Regions from separate parts of the Stenotrophomonas sp. FBCC-B152 genome, predicted to be linked through region 1. Evidence: riboswitches for the same ligand, from Rfam matches in the RefSeq annotation. Region 1 holds a riboswitch; the other holds the start of a gene.

The links. A riboswitch is a leader RNA that binds a small molecule or an ion and turns the genes downstream of it on or off. The one in region 1 is predicted to bind cobalamin.
Positions count from the first base shown of each region.
Region 2: linked by a shared signal. The riboswitch ahead of metE (5-methyltetrahydropteroyltriglutamate--homocysteine S-methyltransferase) and the one ahead of btuB (TonB-dependent vitamin B12 receptor) in region 1 are both predicted to bind cobalamin.

Region 1 covers NZ_CP101442.1:83,910-94,850, reverse strand. The annotation lists gene NMB40_RS00455 (cytochrome c biogenesis protein DipZ) at 1-306, shown strand, start outside; gene msrA (peptide-methionine (S)-S-oxide reductase MsrA) at 321-1,058, shown strand; gene NMB40_RS00445 (aminotransferase-like domain-containing protein) at 1,160-2,605, shown strand; gene bioD (dethiobiotin synthase) at 2,609-3,289, opposite strand; gene NMB40_RS00435 (GAF domain-containing protein) at 3,376-3,858, shown strand; gene NMB40_RS00430 (TfoX/Sxy family protein) at 3,855-4,208, shown strand; gene NMB40_RS00425 (histidine phosphatase family protein) at 4,358-4,942, opposite strand; cobalamin riboswitch at 5,038-5,261, shown strand; gene btuB (TonB-dependent vitamin B12 receptor) at 5,383-7,224, shown strand; gene gph (phosphoglycolate phosphatase) at 7,318-7,968, opposite strand; gene NMB40_RS00410 (LysR family transcriptional regulator) at 8,136-9,038, opposite strand; gene NMB40_RS00405 (NAD(P)-dependent oxidoreductase) at 9,136-9,774, shown strand; gene dinB (DNA polymerase IV) at 10,117-10,941, opposite strand, start outside.
Region 2 covers NZ_CP101442.1:4,381,139-4,392,079, reverse strand. The annotation lists gene NMB40_RS19875 (anti-sigma factor) at 1-40, opposite strand, end outside; gene NMB40_RS19870 (sigma-70 family RNA polymerase sigma factor) at 37-606, opposite strand; gene NMB40_RS19865 (hypothetical protein) at 677-1,456, opposite strand; gene NMB40_RS19860 (HigA family addiction module antitoxin) at 1,588-1,884, shown strand; gene NMB40_RS19855 (hypothetical protein) at 2,090-3,577, shown strand; cobalamin riboswitch at 3,655-3,886, shown strand; gene metE (5-methyltetrahydropteroyltriglutamate--homocysteine S-methyltransferase) at 4,101-6,398, shown strand; gene NMB40_RS19845 (epoxyqueuosine reductase QueH) at 6,465-7,136, shown strand; gene pncA (bifunctional nicotinamidase/pyrazinamidase) at 7,192-7,818, shown strand; gene NMB40_RS19835 (DUF2971 domain-containing protein) at 8,208-9,023, opposite strand; gene NMB40_RS19830 (Shedu immune nuclease family protein) at 9,619-10,941, shown strand, end outside.

The sequences.
Region 1 (10,941 bases):
GTGGGCGACGAAGACGCGCAGCTGCAACGCGCCGGCGGCCGCATCGCATTCCGCTTCCATGCCCGTGACCTGCACCTGGTGCTGGCACCGGGCGCGGACGGCAAGCCGGTGCGGTTCCGCGTGCGCATCGACGGCCAGCCGCCCGCCGCATCGGCCGGTGGCGATGTCGACGCCGATGGCAGCGGCACGGTCAACGAGCACCGCCTGTACCAGCTGATCCGCCAGTCCGGCGATGTCGGCGAGCGCACGTTCGAGATCGAGTTCCTCGATCCCGGGGTGCACGCCTACGCCTTCACCTTTGGTTGAACCAGGAGACACCCATGCGAGTTTCCCTCGACAAACTGGTGGCCGGCGGCATTGCCGCTGCCATTGCCGCGCTGACCATCAGCGCAGTGGTCAGCCTGGACCGCCCCGCTTATGCGGCGGCGGCCGACGCGGTGGTGGCAGTGCCGGCACCGGCGGGCGCGGCCGACCCGAAGCTGCCCGGCAAGCGCGCGCAGGTGGTGTTCGCCGGCGGCTGCTTCTGGGGCGTGCAGGGCGTGTTCCAGCACATCAAGGGCGTGGACAACGCGGTCTCCGGCTACATCGGTGGGCGCCCGGCCGACGCGAACTATTCGCGCGTCAGTGGCGGTGGCACCGGCCATGCCGAAGCGGTGCAGGTGACCTACGACCCCAGCCAGGTGAGCTACGGCCAGTTGATGCAGGTGTTCTTCTCGGTGGCGCACGATCCGACCCAGCTCAACCGCCAGGGCCCGGACCGGGGCACGCAGTACCGCTCGGCGGTGTTCGCCGACGATGCCGCCCAGCGTGATGCCACCCGCGCCTACATCGCGCAGCTGCAGAAGGCGCGCGCGTACGCGGCGCCGGTGGTGACCACGGTCGACGGCGGCAAGCCGTTCGTTGCCGCCGAGGGCTACCACCAGAACTACCTGACGCTGCACCCGGAGTCGTTGTACATCCGCATCAACGACCAGCCGAAGGTGGCGGCGCTGCAGCGGATGTACCCGCAGCTGTACCGCGAGAAGCCGCGGCTGGTATCAATCTTGTCCGCAAGGTAACGGTTGGAACGGCGGTAGAGGCCGACCGTTGGTCGGTCTTAGCCGTGGGAACGCCAGCTTGCAAGCCAGCCAGGGTACAGCGCACCATGCCGGCGACCCTCATGGTTACAGATTCCATGGCCGCCAACCTCTACCGATCGCTGGCCGACGAAATGGCCGACGCCATCCACACCGGCCGCCTGCCGGCCGGTGCGCGGCTGCCGTCGCTGCGCGGGCTGGCCGCGCAGCGCCAGCTCAGCTTGAACACGGTGATCGCCGCCTACCGGCAGCTTGAGGACGCCGGGCTGGTGATGCCCCGGCCCAAGGCTGGGTTCGTGGTCAGCGCGCGCCTGCCCGAACCCACCCGTTCGCTGCGCCAGGCCCCGGCCCTGGCCACCACCCAGGCCCAGCAGCTGATGATGGCGCGCGTGCTGGAGGCGCAGCGGCAACCGGGCATCGTCGACCTGGCGTTCGCCGGTCCGCGCGGCGAGCGCTTCTACCCCGCCGCACGGCTGGCCCGTGCCACCGCGCAGGTACTGCGGCGCACCCCGGCGATGGTGCGCACCTACGCACGCCCCAACGGGGCCAAGCGGCTGCTGGAGCAGATCGTGCGGCGCGGCCCGCGGCTGGGCCTGCACACCACGGTGGAGCGGCTGGTGCTCACCCATGGCGCGATGGAAGCCCTGCAGCTGGCGCTGCGTGCCGTCACCCGGCCGGGCGATGCGGTCGGCATCGAAGCCCCCTCCTACTTCAACCTGTACCCGTTGCTGGCCAACCTGGGCCTGAAGGCGATCGAACTGCCCACCGACCCGCGCGAAGGGCTGGATGTGGATGCGGTGGAAGCGCAGCTGCAGGCGGGTGCGCTCGCCGCCATCGTCGCGATGCCCAGCGTGCACAACCCGCTTGGCTGCACCCTGCCGGTGCCGGCCAAGCAGCGCCTGGCCGCGCTGGTGAACCAGTATCAGGTACCGCTGATCGAAGATGCGGTGTACGCCGAACTGCAGTACCAGGAGCCGCTGGCGCCGCTGCTGAAAGCGTTCGACGAAGACGGCTGGGTGATCGTGGTCAACGGTTTTTCCAAGACGCTCGCGCCCGATTACCGGATCGGCTGGCTCGATGGCGGGCGCTTCGCCGCCGACATCCAGCTGCTCAAGTTCCAGTCCACCGGCGCCGAATCGCAGCTGCTGGGCGAGGCGGTTGCCGCGTTCCTGGAAGCGGGCAGCTACGAACACCACCTGCGCGGGCTGCGCCGGCTGTACCGCGAGCAGGTAAGCCGCGTGCGTGCGCTGGTGGCCCAGCACTTCCCGCCCGGCACCCTGGCCACCCAGCCCAGCGGCGGCTTCCTGCTGTGGATCGAACTGCCGGCGGGCGTGGACAGCAGCGTGTTGTTCGAACAGGCGCTGGCCGAAGGCGTGGTGTTCATGCCCGGCCAGGTGTACTCGCGCGGCGCCCGCTACCGGCACTGCCTGCGGCTGTCGTGCTGCCAGGACCTCGACGCGCGCTACGTGGGGGCCATTGCCAGCGTCGGCCGGCTGGCCACTGCGCTGCTCGCCCAGGCGCGCGGCTGACGCTCAGCCCAGCAGGTGGTGGGCCAGCTGCGCGGGATCGGCGCCTGGCGCGTACGGCAGCCGGCCCCAGAACGGCAGCGGCAGGCGCGCGCGCAGCAGCGCCACGTTGTCGTCGATGCGCTCCATCTGCGGGTCCACCTCGTTGGCGATCCAGCCGATGCAGGTCGCCCCGCTGGCGGTGATCGCCTGCGCGGTCAGCCGCGCGTGGTTGAGGCAGCCCAGCCGCAGGCCCACCACCATCACCACCGGCAGCTGCAGCGCCTGCACCAGGTGCGACTGGTCCAGGGTGGTCGACAGCGGCGCCAGCCAGCCGCCCACGCCTTCCACCACCACCGTGTCGGCCTGCGCGCGCAGGCGGGCGAAGGCCGCCTCGATCGGCGCCAGCGACAGCGTCACCCCGGCCGCCGCAGCAGCCAGCTCCGGGGCCAGCGGCAGCGGCAACGCGTAGGGGTTGAGGTCGGCGTAGGCCGGGGCCGGGTCGCTGGCGGCCAGCAGCGCGGTGGCATCCTCGTTGCGCAGGCCCTCGGCGGTCTGCTCGCAGCCGCTGGCCACCGGCTTCATGCCCACCGCGCGGCGGCCGCGCTGGCGCAGCGCGTGCAGCAGGGCGCAGCTGCTGAAGGTCTTGCCGATACCGGTGTCGGTACCGGTGACGTAGAACGCGTCGGGGAAGGCAGGGGACGACATGGCCGGACCGATGAACAGGGGCACCCATTATCAGCGTTCCGCCGCCGGTGGGTCCGGCTGACGGCCGCGCTTGCTAGACTGCGGCCATGTTCGATACTTCCACGCTCACCGGCAGCAAGCCGGAACAGTACGGCCAGCTGCTGGCCCAGGCCCGCGCCCTGGTGCACGGTGAACGCGACCGCATTGCCAATGCCGCCAACCTGTCCGCGCTGGTCTACCACGCGCTGCCGCAGCTGAACTGGGTGGGTTTCTACCTCTTCGACGGCACCGAGCTGGTGGTCGGCCCGTTCCAGGGCCTGCCGGCCTGCGTGCGCATTCCGCTGGACAAGGGCGTGTGCGGCGCGGCCGCCTCGCAGCGGGTGACCCAGCGCATCGAAGACGTGGACGCGTTCCCGGGCCATATCGCCTGCGATTCGGCCTCGCGCTCGGAACTGGTGGTGCCGCTGGTCCACGGCGACACCCTGATCGGCGTGTTCGACCTGGACAGCCCGGTGCTGGCCCGTTTCGATGCCGACGACCAGGCCGGGCTGGAAGCCATTGCCGCGGTGTTCGTCGAGGCCCTGGGATGAGCACCAAGCTGCGCAACATCGGCCCCAAGAGCGCGGCCTGGCTGCGCCAGGTCGGTCTGCGCACCGCCGAAGACCTGGCCGCGGCCGGGTCGGTGGGCGCGTTCGTGAAGGTACGCCGCGCCGGCTTCAAACCCAGCCTCAACCTGCTCTATTCGCTCGAAGGCGCGCTGCAGGACTGCCACTGGCAGGAACTGCCCGAAGCGCGCCGCGCCGAGCTGGTGGCCGAGTACGACGCGATCATCGCCGACAAGCCGCTGAAGAAGGCGCCGCCGGCCTCGGGCCCGGTGTATGACCGCACCGTGGCCAACGATGACGCGCCGTTCGAGCAGGACGAGGACGACGCCCGGTAGAGCCACGCCGCGCCGAGTGAACGTCGGGCGCCATTACGCCCCACGCGTCGCCACGCGCCCGTGGCTGGCCGCGTCGCCACGGGAAACGCTTGGTCGCGTGGCTGCATGAAACCGGCACCGCGCGCAGCCACGCAGGGCGTGGCTCTACGTCACAGGGTCGTTTGTTGGAGCTCCAGCAGCTCGCCCCACAGCTCGCCCTCATCCCGCTCCACCCGCAGCTGCAGCCGCGTACCGTGGTCGATGCGCAGTGCCCAGCACATCGCCATCGGCAGCCCGCACACCTGCGACAGGACCATCCGCAGCGGGCCGCCATGGCTGACGACCAGCGTCGGCACCGGCTCGGGCTCATCCAGCAACCGATGCAATGCGCGTGCGATGCGGCGCTCGAAGTGGCCCCAGCTTTCGCCATGCGGCGGCGGGTTCGCATGCGGGTCCAGGTGGAATGCCTGCAGCGCCTGCATCGGCAGTGCCTCCAGCGGCTGGCCATCCCAGTCGCCGAAATCCAGCTCCTCCCACTCCTCGTCCGCGATCACCTCCAGCCCGCGCGGCAGCGCCAGCGCATGGGCGGTGTCCAGCGCACGCTGGCGCGGTGAACTCAGCACGCGCTGCCACTGCAGGTCGGCATGGCGCGCGCAGATGAGATCGGCGCCCTGCACGTCCAACGGCGGATCGGTGCGTCCATCCAGGTGGTCGTCGCGGCCGGTGGCGGCGTGCCGGATCAGGTCCAGGATCATAGGTACTGCAACCACGTCAAAAAGCGAGGCGCATTCTAACCGCTGGCGCCGCACCACCCCGGCCTGGCACTGCGCCGTCGGCCGGGCTTTGCTCTACACTGCGCGCACTTTCAGGTGACCTGCGGCGCAAGCCGGCAGGTTGAAACGGGAAGCCGGTGACGCAACAGGTCCTGCCTGCTGCCACTCCGGCGCTGCCCCCGCAACGGTAAGCGTGGAAGCCAGGCAACATGCCACTGTGCGCAAGCATGGGAAGGCGCCTGGCGCGATGGTCCGCCATCGGCCCGCGAGCCCGGAGACCGGCCTGGAAGACGACTGGTTGCGATGCGGCGGGCATGGCGGCGGCAAGCGGCGCCGTGCCTGCGCCCGCCCACCGTCCCTGCCTCCGTTGACCGCCTCCCCCACCCTTGCCGCGCGGGCGTGCGCGGTGTTTGGAGTCAACGATGAAGCTGCAGATCCGCCTTCTTTCCCTCGCCGTGCTGTCGGCGCTGCCCCTTGTGGCCGCCGCACAGGACGAGGCCACCGCGCTGGACCAGGTGCTGGTCACCGCCACCCGTACCCCGATCGCCCTGCAGGACAGCATCTCGCCGGCGCAGGTGATCGACCGCGCCGAGATCGAGCGCAGCCAGGCGCCCTCGCTGCAGGACCTGCTGCGCGGCCGCGCCGGCATCAACCTCAACAACAGCGGCGGGCTGGGCAAGCAGAGCTCGCTGTTCCTGCGCGGCACAAACTCGGCCCACACCCTGGTGCTGGTCGATGGCGTGCGCATCAACACCGGCGACCTTGGCCTGGCGATGCTGCAGGACCTGCCGCTGGCGCAGATCGAGCGCGTGGAAATCGTGCGCGGCCCGCAGTCCAGCCTGTACGGCGCGGACGCGATCGGCGGCGTGATCCAGATCTTCACCCGCCGCAATGCCGGCGACTTCGCCCCGCACCTGCAGCTGGGCGGCGGCAGCAACGGCCTGCGCGAAGCCAGCGGCGGCTTCGGTGGCACCGGCGCGCGCGGCTGGTTCGGCACCGACATCGCCTACCAGCACACCGACGGTATCAATTCCTGCAACGGTGATCCGGTGACCTTCGCCGGCTGCGGCGCCAATGAACCCGACCGCGACGGGTACCGCAACCTGTCGATGAGCCTGCGCGGCGGCTACACGCTGACCGACACCCTGAGCGTGGAAGGCACCGCCCTGCGCGCCGAAGGCGAGAACCACTACGACGGTTACTACAACTACTCCGAAACGCTGCAGCAGGTGCTGGGCGGCAAGGTCCGCTACACCCCGAGCGAGCGCTTCACCCTGACCGCCAACGTCGGGCGTGCGGACAACGAATCCGACAACTACAACGGCGACACCTGGCTCGGTGCGGCGCAGACCCACCGCGACAGCGCCTCGGTGCAGGCCGACGTGGGCCTCGCCGACGGCCAGCTGCTCAGCGCCGGCGTCGACTGGAGCCAGGACAACCTCGACGGCAGCAGCGCGGGTTACCTGGTCGACAGCCGCGACAACACCGGCGTGTTCGTGCAGTACCAGGGCCGCTTCGGCGCGCACCACCTGCAGGCCAGCGTGCGCAATGACGACAACGAACAGTTCGGCAACCACACCACCGGCAGCCTCGGCTGGGGCATGGAACTGGGCGGCGGCTTCCGCCTCAATGCCAGCTATGGCACCGCGTTCAAGGCCCCCACCTTCAGCGACCTGTACGACCCGTGGAGCGGCGTGCCCGGGCTGGACCCGGAGAAGTCCAAAAGTGCCAACCTCGGCATCGCCCAGCAGGGCGACAGCTGGCGCTGGGGCCTGGATGTGTATGAAACCCGCATCGATGACCTGATCACCTACGACGCCACCACCTTCATGATGTCGCAGGTGGAAAAGGCGCGGATCCGCGGCGCCGAGCTGACCGGCTCGCTGACCGTGGCCGGGTTCGACCTCAGCGCGCAGCTGAGCCACACCGACCCGCGCAACCGCACCGACGGCAGCGCCCAGTTCGACAACTGGCTGGCCCGCCGCGCGCAGGACACCGCGCGCCTGGATATCGACCGCCGCTTCGGTGGCTTCCGCGCCGGCGTCACCGCGTTCGGCGCCGGCAAGCGCTACGACAACGCCGACAACAGCGTGCGCCTGGCCGGCTACGGCACGCTGGACCTGCGCCTGGAATACGCACTCAGCCGCGACTGGTCGGTGCTGGGCCGGGTCAGCAACGTGTTCGACCGCGATTACGAAACGGTGGCCTGGTACAACCAGCCCGGCCGCGAGTATCGCCTGAGCGTGCGTTACCAGCCGAAATGACATGGCGTGGGGCACGACCAACGGTCGTGCCCTACCGCGTGGGGTGTCTGGTGGTAGGTGTCGACCGTTGGTCGGCACTTCCCTCGGGTCGCCCTATAACCCCGGCAACGCCCGCAGGTCATCCACCACCGCCACTGCCTCCACCGTATCCAGATCCAACCCGCGCGGATACCCGTAACGCACCAGCGCCACCGGCATGCCCGCATCCACCGCGGCGCGGTAATCGGTGATCGAATCACCCACCATCAGCGCCGCACCCGGCGCGACTTTGAACGCCTCGGCGATATGCCGCAGCGGCACGCCACTGGGCTTGCGCTCGGGCAGTGAATCGCCCCCCAGCACCATCGCGAAGAACTCCTGCACGCCCAGGTGCGCCAACAGCGGCGCCACCATCGCCGACGGCTTGTTGGTGCAGATCGCCATCACCACCCCGCGCTCGCGCAGCGCCTGCAGCGCCGGCACCACCCCGTCGAACAATCGCGGGCTGCGCAGCAGGCATTCTTCGTAGTGGCGCATGAAACCAGGCATCACCCGATCCAGGTCGATGTCACTGCGTGCAGCGGTGAACGCCTGCTCCACCAGCCGGCGCACGCCATCGCCGATCCAGGTCAGCACCGTGGCTTCGGGCACGCGCGGCAGCTGCCAGTCTTCCAACGTGCGATTGAGCGCCTCGGCGATATCGGCCGCGCTGTCGACCAGCGTGCCGTCAAGATCAAAGATCACCAGCGGGTAGGGATACGTCAAGGGAAGGATCGCTTCTACAACATGTGGGGATGCTGATTGTAGAGCCACGCCCTGCGTGGCTGCGTGTAGCCCGGCACCGCGCAGACACGCATGGCGTGTCCCTACGCGGGGCCTGAAGGCGTAGCGACACGCCACGCGTGTCCAACGCAATGCCGAACCAGGCAGCGTTAGATCCGCGCCAGGAACTCCTCCCCCGCAAACCGCTCCACCAGGAAGTCCAAAAAGCTGCGCATCACCGCCGGCAGCTGCCGCCGCGACGCATACACCGCATGGATGCCCATCTCCTCCACCTGGTACTCCGGCAACACCTCCACCAGCTCACCCGAACGCAGCAGCGGCGCGATCTGGTACGTCGGCAACATCGCGATACCCGCGCCCGCCCGCACCGCCTCCAGCAACAACGACGCCTCATTGGCACTGATGTTGCCGCCCACCGCCACCGAAATCGCACGCCCCTGCCGCTGCAACTGCCACACGCTCTTCCCCACGTAGTGATGGGTAAGACAGTTGTGCCCCGCCAACGCATCGGCACTGGCCGGCGTGCCCCGCTCGGCCAGGTACGAAGGCGCCGCACACAACACTGACCGGCAAGGCGCCAGCCACCGCGCGATCAGGCTCGGATCGATCGCCCGCGAAATCCGCACCGCCACATCCACCCGCTCCTCCACCAGGTTCACCACCCGGTCCACCAGCAACAGCTCCACCCGCGTCAGCGGGTGCCGCCGCACGAATTCCGCCACCGCCGCCGCCAGGTGCAGCTGCCCGAACGACACACTCGCCGTCACCCGCAACAGCCCATGCGGCTCCGGGTTGTCGCTGGCCACCTCGCCCTGCAGCTCATCCCCGATGGCCAGCATCTGCCGGAACCGCAGCAGCGCCGCCTCCCCCGGCCCGGTCAGGCTGATCCGCCGCGTGGTCCGGTGCAGCAGCCGCGCCCCCAGCCACGTTTCCACCTCCGCCAGGTACCGCGTCACCATCGCCCGCGACATGTCCAACGCCTCCGCCGCAGCGGTCAGGCTGCCGCGCTCGGCCACCTCCACGAACACATGCATCGCCGTCAGCCGGTCCATTTGATCGATCCGCGCAACAAATTAGGCCGTTATACGCGGTTTTTCGTCCGCTTTCAGGCGCATATGCTGGCCTTCCTCCCTCAACGGAACCTGCCCCATGAAGATCGCCCTCGTCGGTGCCACCGGCAACATCGGCCGTGAAATCACCCGCCAGGCCTTGGCCCGCGGCCACCAGGTCACCGCCATCGTCCGCCGCGACAGCGGCCTGCCGGCCGAACTCGACGGCGCCCAGCTCGCCGTCGCCGCCCTCGACGACACCGACGCCCTGGCCGCCGTGATCGCCGGCCACGACGTCCTGGCCAGCGCCTTCGGCCCGCGCCCCGGCGATGACCCGGCCACCGTCACCACCGTCACCGCCGAACTGGTCAAGGCCGCCCGCCAGGCCGGCGTGCCGCGCTTCCTGATGGTCGGCGGCGCCGGCACCCTGGAAGTCGCCCCCGGCGTGCAGCTGGTCGATACCGAAGGCTTCCCCGATGCGTACAAGCCGGTCGCCCTGGCTGCGCGTGAGGCGTTCAACCTGCTGCAGAAGGTGGATGACCTGGACTGGACGTTCTATTCGCCGGCGGCCGAAATCGGCCCGGGCCCGAAGAAGGGTGGTTTCCGTACCCAGGCCAAGCAGTTCCTGGTCGGCGCCGATGGGCATAGCCGGATCAGTTACGCCGATTACGCCGATGCGTTCGTGAGTGAGATCGACAAGCCGCAGTACGTGCGGACGATTGCGACCGTGGCGTATTGATCGAGAGTGGTGATGCGCGGCGTGGGATGATCTTCATGCCCCACCGCGCGTTGCATTGCCATCGGCAGTCGATTGGGATGCGACCCTACCGTGGTCCCACCGATTGCCGCCCGCAGTCGGTTGCGATGCGCAGTTGCTGCCGCTGTTTCCTTCGGTGCCAGCCCTGCTTGGGCGGGCCGGCGGGGGTGGGTTGGCGGGACCGTAGAGCGCCATGGATGGCGCGAACGAGCCCCCATGGATGGGTTTACGGCGTGTCCCGCCAACCCGCCCCCGCCGGCCCGCTACCCGTAGCAATGAAACCCCGCTGCTGCTGTTGCAGTTGCTGTTGCTGTCGCTGTTGCTTCAGTCAAACAACCCCAGCTGGCTGACCGGTTCGCGTTCGCGGAATCCACCCAGGCCAACCCCCACCAGCCGATACCGCGTCTCCGCCGGCAGGTCCACGCGCGCACGTAAGGCCAGCGCGATATCGCGCAGCTCCTCCAGCGTTTCAGGCGGCGATTCCGGCGTGAAACTGCGCGTGATGATCCGGAACTGCGAGGTCTTCAACTTCAGCACCACCGTGTGCCCCACCCGGTCCGTCTTCCGCGTTGCATTCCACGTCTTGCCCGCCAGCTCCACGATTGCCGGCTCCAGCGCCTCCAGCGGCAGATCTTCCGCGAACGTGTCCTCCGACGAAATCGACTGCACCTGCTGGTCCGGTTCCACCGGACGCTCATCGATACCGCGCGCACGCCGGTACAGGCTTGCACCGAAGCTGCCGAAGCGCCCTTCCAGCTCCTCCAGCCGCAACCCACGCAGATCGCCCACCGTCACGATGCCCAGCTCCGACAGCTTGCCCTCCATCACCTTGCCCACCCCCGGCACCCGCTTCACCGGCAGCGGCAACAGGAACTGATCGATCCGGTGCGGCGGCACCACGAACTGCCCGTCCGGCTTGCGCCAGTCCGACGCGATTTTCGCCAGGAATTTGTTTGGCGCGATCCCCGCCGACGCCGTCAACTGCGTTTCCTCCCGGATCTGCGTGCGGATCAGCGTCGCAATCTCCGTCGCCACCGTCATCCCGCCCTTGTGCACCGTCACATCCAGGTACGCCTCATCCAGCGACAACGGCTCCACCAGATCCGTATGCCGCAGGAAAATTTCCCGCACCTGCCGCGACACCGCCTT
Region 2 (10,941 bases), 290 kb from region 1:
GCTGGCCGTCGTCTAATTCGTGAAGGTCGCGGATGTTCATCGTTCGAGGCACACCCGCAGTTGGCCCAGCCCGCGCCGGATCCAGCTCTTCACCGAACCCAGCGGCGAACCGATGCGGCGGGCCAGTTCTTCATAACTGGCGCCGTGCAGGAACGCACTGCGGATCAGCGAGCGGCGGCGCGGTTCCAGGGTATCCAGGCAATCATCCAGGCGCTCTCGGTCGGAGGCATGCTCGGCCGCCTGCGCCGGCTGCGGCGCGAAATCGGGAATTTCTTCGGCCACCGACAGGTCATCCAGCGGCCGCGGCGGCGCCGAGCGCAGGCGGTCGATCGCGCGGTTGCGCGCCATCATCGAAAGCCAGGTCATGGCCGAGGCCCGCGTGGCATCGAACTGGGTGGCCTTGCGCCAGACCGTGGTGAAGACATCCTGCAGGACCTCTTCGGCATCGCGGCGGTCGCGCAGCGTGTGCAGGCAGATCGCGAACAACCGGCCCGAGGCCAGCTGGTAGACCGACTCGAACGCGTGGCGGTCGCCTTCGGCCACCTGGACCAGAAGGCCGTCCAGGCGTGCTGACGCGGCGGTATCGGAAGCATGCAGCTCGGGCATCGCAGGCTCGGGGTCGGCAGGTAGCAAGGCTGCATGGTCGTTGCTCCCGAGGGCGGCTGCAAGGGGGTATTCATGGGTCGCATGTCTTCACCAGTGCTTGCCCCCGCGCCGTGGCAAGCTCGGCCGCGGTAGCGGCTACGGGCAGGGAGGGGAACTCCACGCGCACCTGCGGGTAGCGCCCTTTGTGGTCGCGCACGTTGCCGGTGCCGGTGAACTGCAGCAGGCGCTGGTCGGCGCTGGCATAGATGAGCGTTACCGCGGGCACCGCGAAGCCGAACCACGCATCGAGTTTCATCTGCAGCTGTTGTGCAGGCTGGCCTTTCCAGGTGACCGCACCGGTGCGCTGCAGCTTCAATGGCACCAGCCGCTGGCGGCTGGGCAGCAGGAACTGGAACGCCACCGGCTGCCCGTCGAGCAGGTCTGCCCAATGCCGCCGCACGGCCGCATCGAAACCAGCATCGACTACCGCGCCGGAGGGCACCTCCAAGGCGCGGCTGAGCGGGGTGGCATTCGAAGTGGCACGCACATAGACCGTGCGCGCCGCGCCATTGCCGCGCACGCCTTCCTGGTAGCCGTCGCGGCCATCTTCCAGCGCGAAGTCCGGCGTCTGCGGGCTGCCCTGCGGCGTCATCCACTTGCGCGCAAAGGCCCGGCCATCGGCGCAGCGGTACAGCACCAGCCGTGACAACGCCTCCGGCGGCCCCTGCAGCCAGTGCGTCTCGCGGTAAAGCAACGCCCCGCCATCCGCAGCGAAGGCGCGCCCTTCCTGCCGCTGCACGGTTTGGGCAGGCGCCAGCAACGGGCACAGCAGCAGAAGCAGTCCAGCCGAGCTGATGGGGAGGCGGCGCATGCCGGTTTCCATGGGAGGTTGCTGGAGAGATACGCGGCAAGTGGGTTGGCGGATGCACCGATAGATACTTCCGATTTGAACTACTACCGTCAGACGGTAGTATTTGGTCAACGATCTTTGGGACTGCTCCCATGCGCTCCATCCCTTACCCGCACCCCGGCGAGACCCTTCAGGAAGAATTCCTGACCCCGTTCGGATTGACCCAGTACCGGCTGGCCAAGTCCATCGAGGTGAATCAGACGCGGATCAGCGAGATCGTGGCTGGGCGTCGCGCCATCACGGCTGACACCGCACTGCGGTTGGCGAAGTTCTTCGGGACCAGTGAAGGGTTCTGGATGAATCTGCAGATGGCTTATGACGCTGCGAACGCGCGCGAAGAGCTTACCGAGGTCTTATCGAAGATAGTGCCCTATCACCAAACAACCTGACCCGCCCGGTGACGATCTCAACGAGCACTGCGGGCATGGAGTCCGCTTGAAAACGCCTACCATATGACGCCGATTAAGCGGCTGCCCTGACCAGAAGCGATCCGAGCAACAGGCAGGGATAATTTTCTTCCTGCTCGCCTTGACGGGACCGGCCGAAGTAAACAGATAATTCACTCAATACTGCATCTTTCAGGGGGGATGGAAATTGGGAATCTTTGACAAGGGCGTGGAGCCACAAGAGTTTGAAAACTTCAAGAAGGCTGTAAACAGCCGATTTGACGCATTGGAGCGCAAGATTGTTTCTTCCACATCTGAGTCTGCGGAGGCGGCACGGGAATCTTTAGCCGCGATCCAAGGTCATCGGGTGGCGGTTGAGCATATCGCATCAGAGATGTCGTCAGCTCGAGCGCAGATATCGGAAGCACTGCAAGAGATTTCCAATGCAATGTCGAGTCTCACCTCGGAAAAGGAGAGGTTCTTAGAGAATGCGGGCGCGCTTGAGCAAACCGCAAGAGCTGCACTTAATGTCTACACAGAAGCGTCGACCGCCAACGAATCCGTACAGCGTTCTGTTTCTGAGGCCCAAGCTCGCCTGGAGAAGGTCGACGGATTCCTGGAGCAAGCGGATGCTATTCCGACGGAACTTGAGGCACTGTCCAAACAATCTCAGGATGCGAAGTCCCAAGCGGACAACATCAAGCTACTCCTCAATCATTCGTTGAAAAGAAAGGCTGAGTTCGATGAACTTCACAAGGAAGTGTTCGGGCACAACGTTGAAGGCGAGGACGGCAACACCGAGCGGGTGGACGGGCTTCGAGACGAGCTGGAAAAGACGTATGAATCAATCAGTTCTCGCCTTTCAGCGCTTTCCGAGGAGGCAGACAGCACTGTCTCAAAAGTTGAGGAGGACCATCGCAAGGTTCTGGAAGGACAGCAGCTCGAGTTCTCATCGCTCATCGACGGCGGCAGATCATCGCTTTCGGACGTCTCCGAGCAGCTAAAGGCCCTACTTCCAGGAGCCCTCGCTGCTGGGCTTAGTGCGGCCTATGAAAGCAAGAAAGACGACGAATCGGCCTTCCTGAAGCTACATGAGAAGAGCTTTAGGCATGCAGTATTCGGTCTGATCGCAGTGTCATTGATTCCATTCGCCGTTGGCATCTACCAGCTTGTGCGTGGCGTTCTACTGACAGAGGTTATTCGGGACACGCCGCAGATGGTCATCTCCATTCTGCCGCTCTACTTCCCCGTTCTTTGGCTGGCCTACTCATCAAATAAGCGACTCAACCTATCCAAGCGCCTCATCGAGGAGTACACGCATAAGGCGGTTCTTGGCAGGACGTTCTCAGGCCTTTCAAACCAGATTGAATCTCTGTCCGATGGCGGCGAAGTGAAGAATGAGCTAAGGACCCGGCTGCTCTTCAACGTGCTTCAAGTGAGTGCTGAGAACCCTGGCAAGTTGATCACTGACTACAACAAGACCGATCACCCTGTGATGGATGTTCTTGAGAAGAGTGCAAAGTTGTCTGAATCTGTTGAGGCACTCCTAAAGATTCCCGGCTTCGGTGCCCTTGCAAAGGTACTGTCTGAGAAGCGCGACAACCTGCTAAAGGAGCAGGACTCCAAGATCGAAGCTGGTATGGCTGCAAACGAAGATCTGGACCCACGGCCCACTGACGGCTCGAAAGAAGCCTAATGATGAAGGCGTCGACTCGCCCCTATGCATCCGTGCAGCGTCATAGAAGTTCTCCTTGACCAGCAGCCCGGTCCGAACTAGATTGTTCGGGCCGAAGGTATCCATCTCTTCATGCAGATGAAGGGATGGGTTTAAACGGGAATCCGGTGACGGTGCCTTGCGCGCCCATTCCGGAGCTGCCCCGCAGCGGTGAGTGGAAACGAAACCTGCCAACAGCACTGGGCCTGGCGCCTGGGAAGCGGCAGGAAGTAGGTGGGCCCCGTGCCCGTGTCCATCAGCCCGAATACCGGCCCCGGCCGGAGGACACGACCGTCCTCTGATTCGACCTGGAACGTCCGCGGGGAGGTTGCCGGGGCCTGCCGCCATGCGTTGCGCGTGGCGCTGCCCCCGTGCGTCCGCTTCACGGCATCCGGTTCGCCCGCGGGGGCGAAGGTCGCTGGCGGGGCGGACACGGCAGCAATGGCGTGGGTGCCGCGCAGTTCCTTCGTTCCTCAATGCCGCTACTGCAATGAGGACACGTTCCATGACCACTGTTACCAACCTGGGTTTCCCCCGTATCGGCGCCAAGCGCGAGCTCAAGCGCGCGCTGGAAGCGTACTGGTCCGGCCAGAGCAGCGCCGAAGCACTGCAGGACACCGCCACCGCCCTGCGCACCACGCATTGGCAGCTGCAGCGCGATGCCGGGGTGGATGTGCCGCCCAGCAACGACTTCAGCCTGTACGACCAGGTGCTGGATGCCGCCTTCCTGTTCGATGCCATCCCGGCCCGCTACCGCGCGCTGGCCGATGCCGACCCGCTGGCCGGCTACTTCGCCATGGCCCGCGGGCTGCAGCGCGATGGCTTCGACCTCCACGCGCTGGAAATGACCAAATGGTTCGACACCAACTACCACTACCTGGTGCCCGAACTGCAGGCCGGCCAAGGCTTCGCGCTGCGCGGCGACAAGCCGCTGGCCGAGTACCGCCAGGCCAAGGCGCTGGGTATCGAAACCCGCCCGGTGCTGATCGGGCCGGTGACCTTCCTGCTGCTGTCCAAGACCACCGATGGCAGCCCGGCGCTGGACCTGCTGGATGCGCTGCTGCCGGTGTACGTGCAACTGCTGGGTGAACTGCAAGCCGCCGGCGCGCAGTGGGTGCAGCTGGATGAGCCCGCGCTGGTGCAGGACCTCAGCCCGGAAGCACGCGCCGCCTTTGAACACGCGTATGCGGTGCTGGCCACCGCCGCCCGCCCCAAGGTGCTGGTGGCTACCTACTTCGGTGCGTTGGAGGACAACCTGGAACTGGCCGCCTCGCTGCCGGTGGATGGCCTGCACGTGGACCTGGTGCGCGCACCGGAACAGCTGGATGCGGTGATCAAGGCCCTGCCCGAAGGCTGCGTGCTGTCTGCAGGGCTGGTCAACGGCCGCAACATCTGGCGCACCCACCTGGACAACGCACTGGTGCTGGCCCGCTACGCACACGGCCAGTTGGGCAGCGAGTTCCTGTGGCTGTCGCCGTCGTGTTCGCTGCTGCACAGCCCGGTGGACCTGGCGCATGAGAAGAAGCTGGACGACGAACTGCGCGGCTGGCTGGCGTTCTCCAAGCAGAAGCTGGAAGAGCTGCGCGTGCTGGCCGATGCCATCGACGGGCCCGCGCGCGCCGAAGCCGCGCTGGAGCTGTCGCGCGATCGCATCGCTTCCCGCAAGCGCTCGCCGCGTGTGCACAACCCCGCCGTGGCCGCGCGCCTGGCCGCGCTGACCCCGGCCGATGCACAGCGCCACGTCCGCTACCCGCAGCGGCACCTGGCCCAGGCCGCCGCACTGAAGCTGCCGCGCTTCCCCACCACCACCATTGGCTCCTTCCCGCAGACCCTGGAAGTGCGCGAAGCCCGCGCCCGCAACAAGTCCGGCACCCTGCCCGACGCCGACTACGATGCGTTCCTGGCCAGCCAGACCGAGCACTGCGTGCGCATCCAGGAGCAGATCGGGCTGGACGTGCTGGTGCACGGCGAGTTCGAGCGCAACGACATGGTGGAGTACTTCGGCGAGCAGCTGGAGGGCTTTGCCTTCACCAAGAACGGCTGGGTGCAGAGCTACGGCTCGCGCTGCGTGAAGCCGCCGGTAATCTACGGCGATGTGAGCCGCCCGCAGCCGATGACGGTGCGCTGGTCGCAGTATGCACAGTCGCTCACCGACCGCCCCATGAAGGGCATGCTGACCGGCCCGGTGACAGTGCTGCAGTGGTCGTTCGTGCGCGATGACCAGGCCCGCGCCGACACCTGCCGGCAGATCGCGCTGGCGCTGCGCGATGAAGTGCTGGACCTGGAGGCGGCCGGCATCGGCGTGATCCAGATCGACGAGCCGGCCATCCGCGAAGGCCTGCCGCTGCGCCGCGCGCAGTGGCGTGAGTACCTGGACTGGGCCGTGGAAGCATTCCGGATCAGCGCCAGCGGCGTGCGCGATGCCACCCAGATCCACACCCACATGTGCTACTCCGAATTCAACGACATCATCCACTCGGTAGCGGCGATGGACGCCGATGTGATCTCCATCGAGACCTCGCGCTCGCGCATGGAGCTGCTGGATGCGTTCGTTCGCTTCCAGTACCCCAACGAAATCGGGCCGGGCGTGTACGACATCCACTCGCCGCGCGTGCCGGACAAGGAAGAAATGCTCTCCCTGCTGCGCAAGGCCGCCGAAGTGCTGCGCCCCGAGCAGATCTGGGTCAACCCGGACTGCGGGCTCAAGACCCGTGGCTGGCCCGAGACCCGCGCCGCGCTGGAAGCGCTGGTGGCGGCCGCACGGCAGCTGCGCGATGAGAGCGCAGACGCCAACGCCGCCTGATTCCCTTCCCGTTGCACAAGGGTCCCGCCGCCGCCGTTGCCGGCGGCGGGGCCGATGGATGTCCGCATGACCGATTTCGTTCGCCCCACCCTCTCCCTGCCTGGCGGCCACGACAAGCTGCTGCTGCACTCGTGCTGCGCGCCCTGCTCGGGCGAGGTGATGGAGGCCATCACTGCCTCCGGGATCGACTACACGATCTTCTTCTACAACCCCAACATCCACCCGGCGCGCGAGTACGAGCTGCGCAAGCAGGAGAACATCCGCTTCGCCGAACAGCATGGTGTTCCCTTCATCGACGCCGACTACGACACCGACAACTGGTTCGCGCGGGCGCGCGGCATGGAGAACGAGCCCGAACGCGGCATCCGCTGCACCATGTGCTTCGACATGCGCTTCGTGCGCACCGCGCTGTATGCGCATGAGCATGGCTTTCCGGTGATCAGCAGTTCGCTGGGCATCTCGCGCTGGAAGGACATGAACCAGATCAACGACTGCGGCCACCGCGCGGCGGCCCACTACCCCGGCATCCAGTACTGGGATTACAACTGGCGCAAGGGTGGTGGCGCGGCGCGTATGGTGGAGATCAGCAAGCGCGAGCAGTTCTACCAGCAGGAATACTGCGGCTGCGTGTATTCGCTGCGCGATGCCAACCGCCACCGCCGGGAGAACCAGCGCGAGCGGATCAAGATCGGGCTGTTGTATTACGGCCAGGACAACGACGCGCCCAAGGGCGATTGACGTACGCGAAGGGGGCCGCCACGCTGGTTGCCCCCTCCGTTGCGCTGGACCTGCCATGACCGCCCTGCCCGCCGATGTCGCCCTGCTGGTAATCGACCTGCAGCCGGACTTCATGCCCGGTGGCGCGCTGGCCTGCGAAGACGGCGATGCGCTGGTGGCGCCGATTGCCGCCCTGCTGGCCGAGCGCCGGTACCGCACGGTGGTGGCGACCCAGGACTGGCACCCGGCAGATCATGCATCCTTTGCCATCCAGCACGCGGGCAAGCTGCCGTTCGAGGCGATCCTGCTGCATGCGCAGCCGCAGACGCTGTGGCCCGATCATTGCGTGCAGGGGACCGATGGGGCGGCGCTGCACCCGGGCGTGGACTGGACGCCCGCCGACCTGATCCTGCGCAAGGGCACCCGCCGGGAGGTGGATTCCTATAGTGCGTTCCGCGAGAACCATGGGCCTGATGGCAGCCGCCCGGCTACCGGCCTGGCCGGCTGGCTGCACGAACGCGGCATCCGCGAGGTGCATGTGTGCGGGCTGGCGCGCGACTACTGCGTGCTGTGGAGTGCGCAGGACGCGGTGAAGGCCGGGTTCCGGGTGAAGTTCCTTTGGGAGCTGACGCGGCCGGTGACCGCGGCCAATGATGGGATGGTGCGCGAGGCGCTGGCTAAGGTGAAGATCGCGGTGATCTGATCCGCAGGACGCGCACCCCGCCGAATGCACGCCGTACCCTTCGACATGTCACGACCGATGGTCGCAACGTCTATCATCGTTCTGAGCCCGCTCCCACTCGCGGTTACCTGACCAACATACAAAGTCGGATCTCGGCCAAGCGCAGATACTCGACTACTGTCCGGCTAAGTCCAATCACCATAGCCTATGCAACCTAACCCGCGTGCCGAGTTACTTGAGTTACTGGACAAGCAGGACACCATGCGTCGGGACGATGATCGGACCTGATATCGCACCAGACTACATCTAAGCAGAATATAGCTGAGCCGCTTGGACCTCATAGCAGAACTCCAAGCAGCCCATCGATTTATGCCTGCGGGGGATGGCTATCGCCAGCGACTTAGAAAATTTCAGGCCAGCTCCCTGCGAATCATATCGAATGAACCTTCAGAGAGAGCAGCCTTATAAACGGGCACTTTAAGGGCCTCACCCAGCAGCTTGGCTTCTTCAATCAGATCGACATGTGCTCTCAGGCCCAAAGTTAGCTCTGATATCATTTCATGAGGCAAGCTGAATAAGCACACATCATATGGCGCACATGGAATCCGCTTGTCGGCGTCTTTAAGGAGTGCGACGACACGTTCCTCATGCTCGTAACGCCAGTCCTCTGATTTCGTCCATAGAACCTTTATGTCAATGCTCTGCCCCTCAACATGGGAAACAGGGACTCTACTAGTTGAGTACTCGACTTTATGCAACCCCTTCTCGGGGTCACTCGCCTTACCCATAGTTTCGAAGAACTCATGCTCACGCCTAAAGCCAACGCAAAATCCGGCGTGGGAATTTGTATAGTGAGACCACATCAGGGAGCTATCCCAGCGACGGGAGAGCGAAAGTATTCCTATAGTTGAGTTTATTCTATCTCTCGCGCTCTCGAAGAAGAACTCCTGGAAGCCTTTGTAATCATGCGCAGCCTGCCTCGCAGATTCGACGGATAACTTTTTAATCAACTTATTCTTCAGCCGTCTATCGTTGCGCCCCCTCACCGCTATCGAAATTCCTTCCAATCTCCGAAGCATTATGTTTTCGCGCACCGTCTTGAACTGCTGCATGCTCATCGTAGGAAGGAGCTCGAAGGGGTCATTTAGATCAGCAGGTTGCGTGAACCTTAACAGCCCATCTTTTAGGTAGCTTTTACGTTCGGGAGGGAGATATTTATATAGCATTTGCTTGGTTCTTGCCGCTTCTTCTGACTGACTAGATGATGGCCGGTGCGTGGTACATTGCAGGGATTCCCAGCGACACTCCTCTAGGCGTTGCGTGTTACCCACTCTCAGCACAGGCGATTCTGGACCATCTGGATTCAACCAACAAGCAAAGCCACTGCCGGGGTGCCGTCGAACCTGCAGATTGTGCCCAGAGCCGCCAGTTCTATCCCAAAGAATCTAGCCGATATCCGCTTGCGGGCGGATGAGCCACTGCGTCCATCCACGGATATCAGCACTCCCTCACGCATCATCTTGGTCCGCTGCTCCACTCCTAGCCCGTTACACGCTAGGCGTGGGCGCCACTCGTTTCCTAGTTGAACTGTATTGACCATGGCATTGACCGTGGCCATGCTTGAGGATGAGCGGAGCGAAGCTATGCAAGCCTGGGCCTCGCACGGTCGTGCGTTTCCCTGGAATTTGCAGTTTGAACCGGCGTATCCACTGGCGCACAGTTTCAGTGAGCGCGAATTATCGACACTCGGCGGCGAGCTCCACTCGACCTCTTGACGGCACGATGGCACCATTCCCACATACCCCCTGAGGATGCTTCCCCATGACGCCCGTACCGAACGCTGAATATCGTAACTCGCTGCGTACTGATGGAGGTCCCTGGGCTGTGTTGCACATGATAGGTTCGGATGGTGAACCTGTGAGCTCTGTAGACGAAGCAGTTTGTGTCCAAGTGTTCTACACAGGCCGTGGAAATCCTGAAGAGCTTCCGGATGGCGATGACTCTTGGATTTCTATCCTGGAAGTATGCTCCGATTACATTGCATTTTTCCCTGTCGGCCAGCAGTACGGGCTTCCTAGTTACGGTCAGCCGATCTTTAGCCACGTTCGACGCATTATGATTGGTAGATACTCCGACTTGGCACTACCAAGTACCATTGAGGAGCTGGACGATCTGCTCGAGAGATTACCCCCCGGTTTCTACAAGAACTGGCGTCATGGCTTGGGGGTCCTATGGAAGTATCGTGTAGTTGTTAGTGCGATAGAAGCCGCTGAGCCTGTGCATACCGTTCTGTTTCACGGGCCGATTGGTGGCGAGGAGCGACGGGATCTCTTCCCTCCTGATGCCTATGCGGTCAGCATGAAGGTTTACGAAGAACTAATGAGTAGCGTCCGTGGGATTGCCAGCCGCCACCAGCGCGCAGCCCGAAAGGAGAAACTTGCTCTGTGTCATAACGAGCTAATGCATGAGATCGAGCCACAACGTTATCCGCGTCATAGAATTCAACTTGCACCAGGCGCACTTTCGGAGCTCACAAATCTAGCGAGGGGAGCCATCAACCTCACAAAGGGAGACCAGCGCGCCGCCGTGACATTAGTGCGACGAAATGCTCAAGACCTTGCCAAGTCTGAACCTGTCGAGTTGCTTCGGCTAAGAGATGACATTGAAGTCGTGTCATTACTTCAGCTGATTGATAAGTGTCAGAGCCTTATTTCGACTTCAGCATCTGAGCGATCTTGGCAAGCGTTCCTAACGGGAAATCCATTTGTTCTTACGATGGCTTTCCACTTCCCGGTCTTTGTTATTTCCGATCAACCATATGTAGGAGGAAAGTCTTTTCACGGATCTGGGGGCAAGTATGGGGATTTCCTTGCGAGTGCTGCTAGTACCGGCAGCTTGGCACTTATAGAGATTAAAGACCCCGCAGCGAAGCTGGTTGGAAAGGCATACCGCGCGGGCGTTTACCCCCCTTCTCCCGACCTATCTGGTGCAGTCGCCCAAGTGCTGGTTCAGCGCGACACCTTCAAAGAGTCTTTCCTACTTCTAGGTAAAGAACTCTCACGCTCTGGTCACAGTGCCCATGCGCTCACCTGTCTCGTGATAGCGGGAACTACACCCGAGCTACAGGCCGAGAAAGAAGCTTTC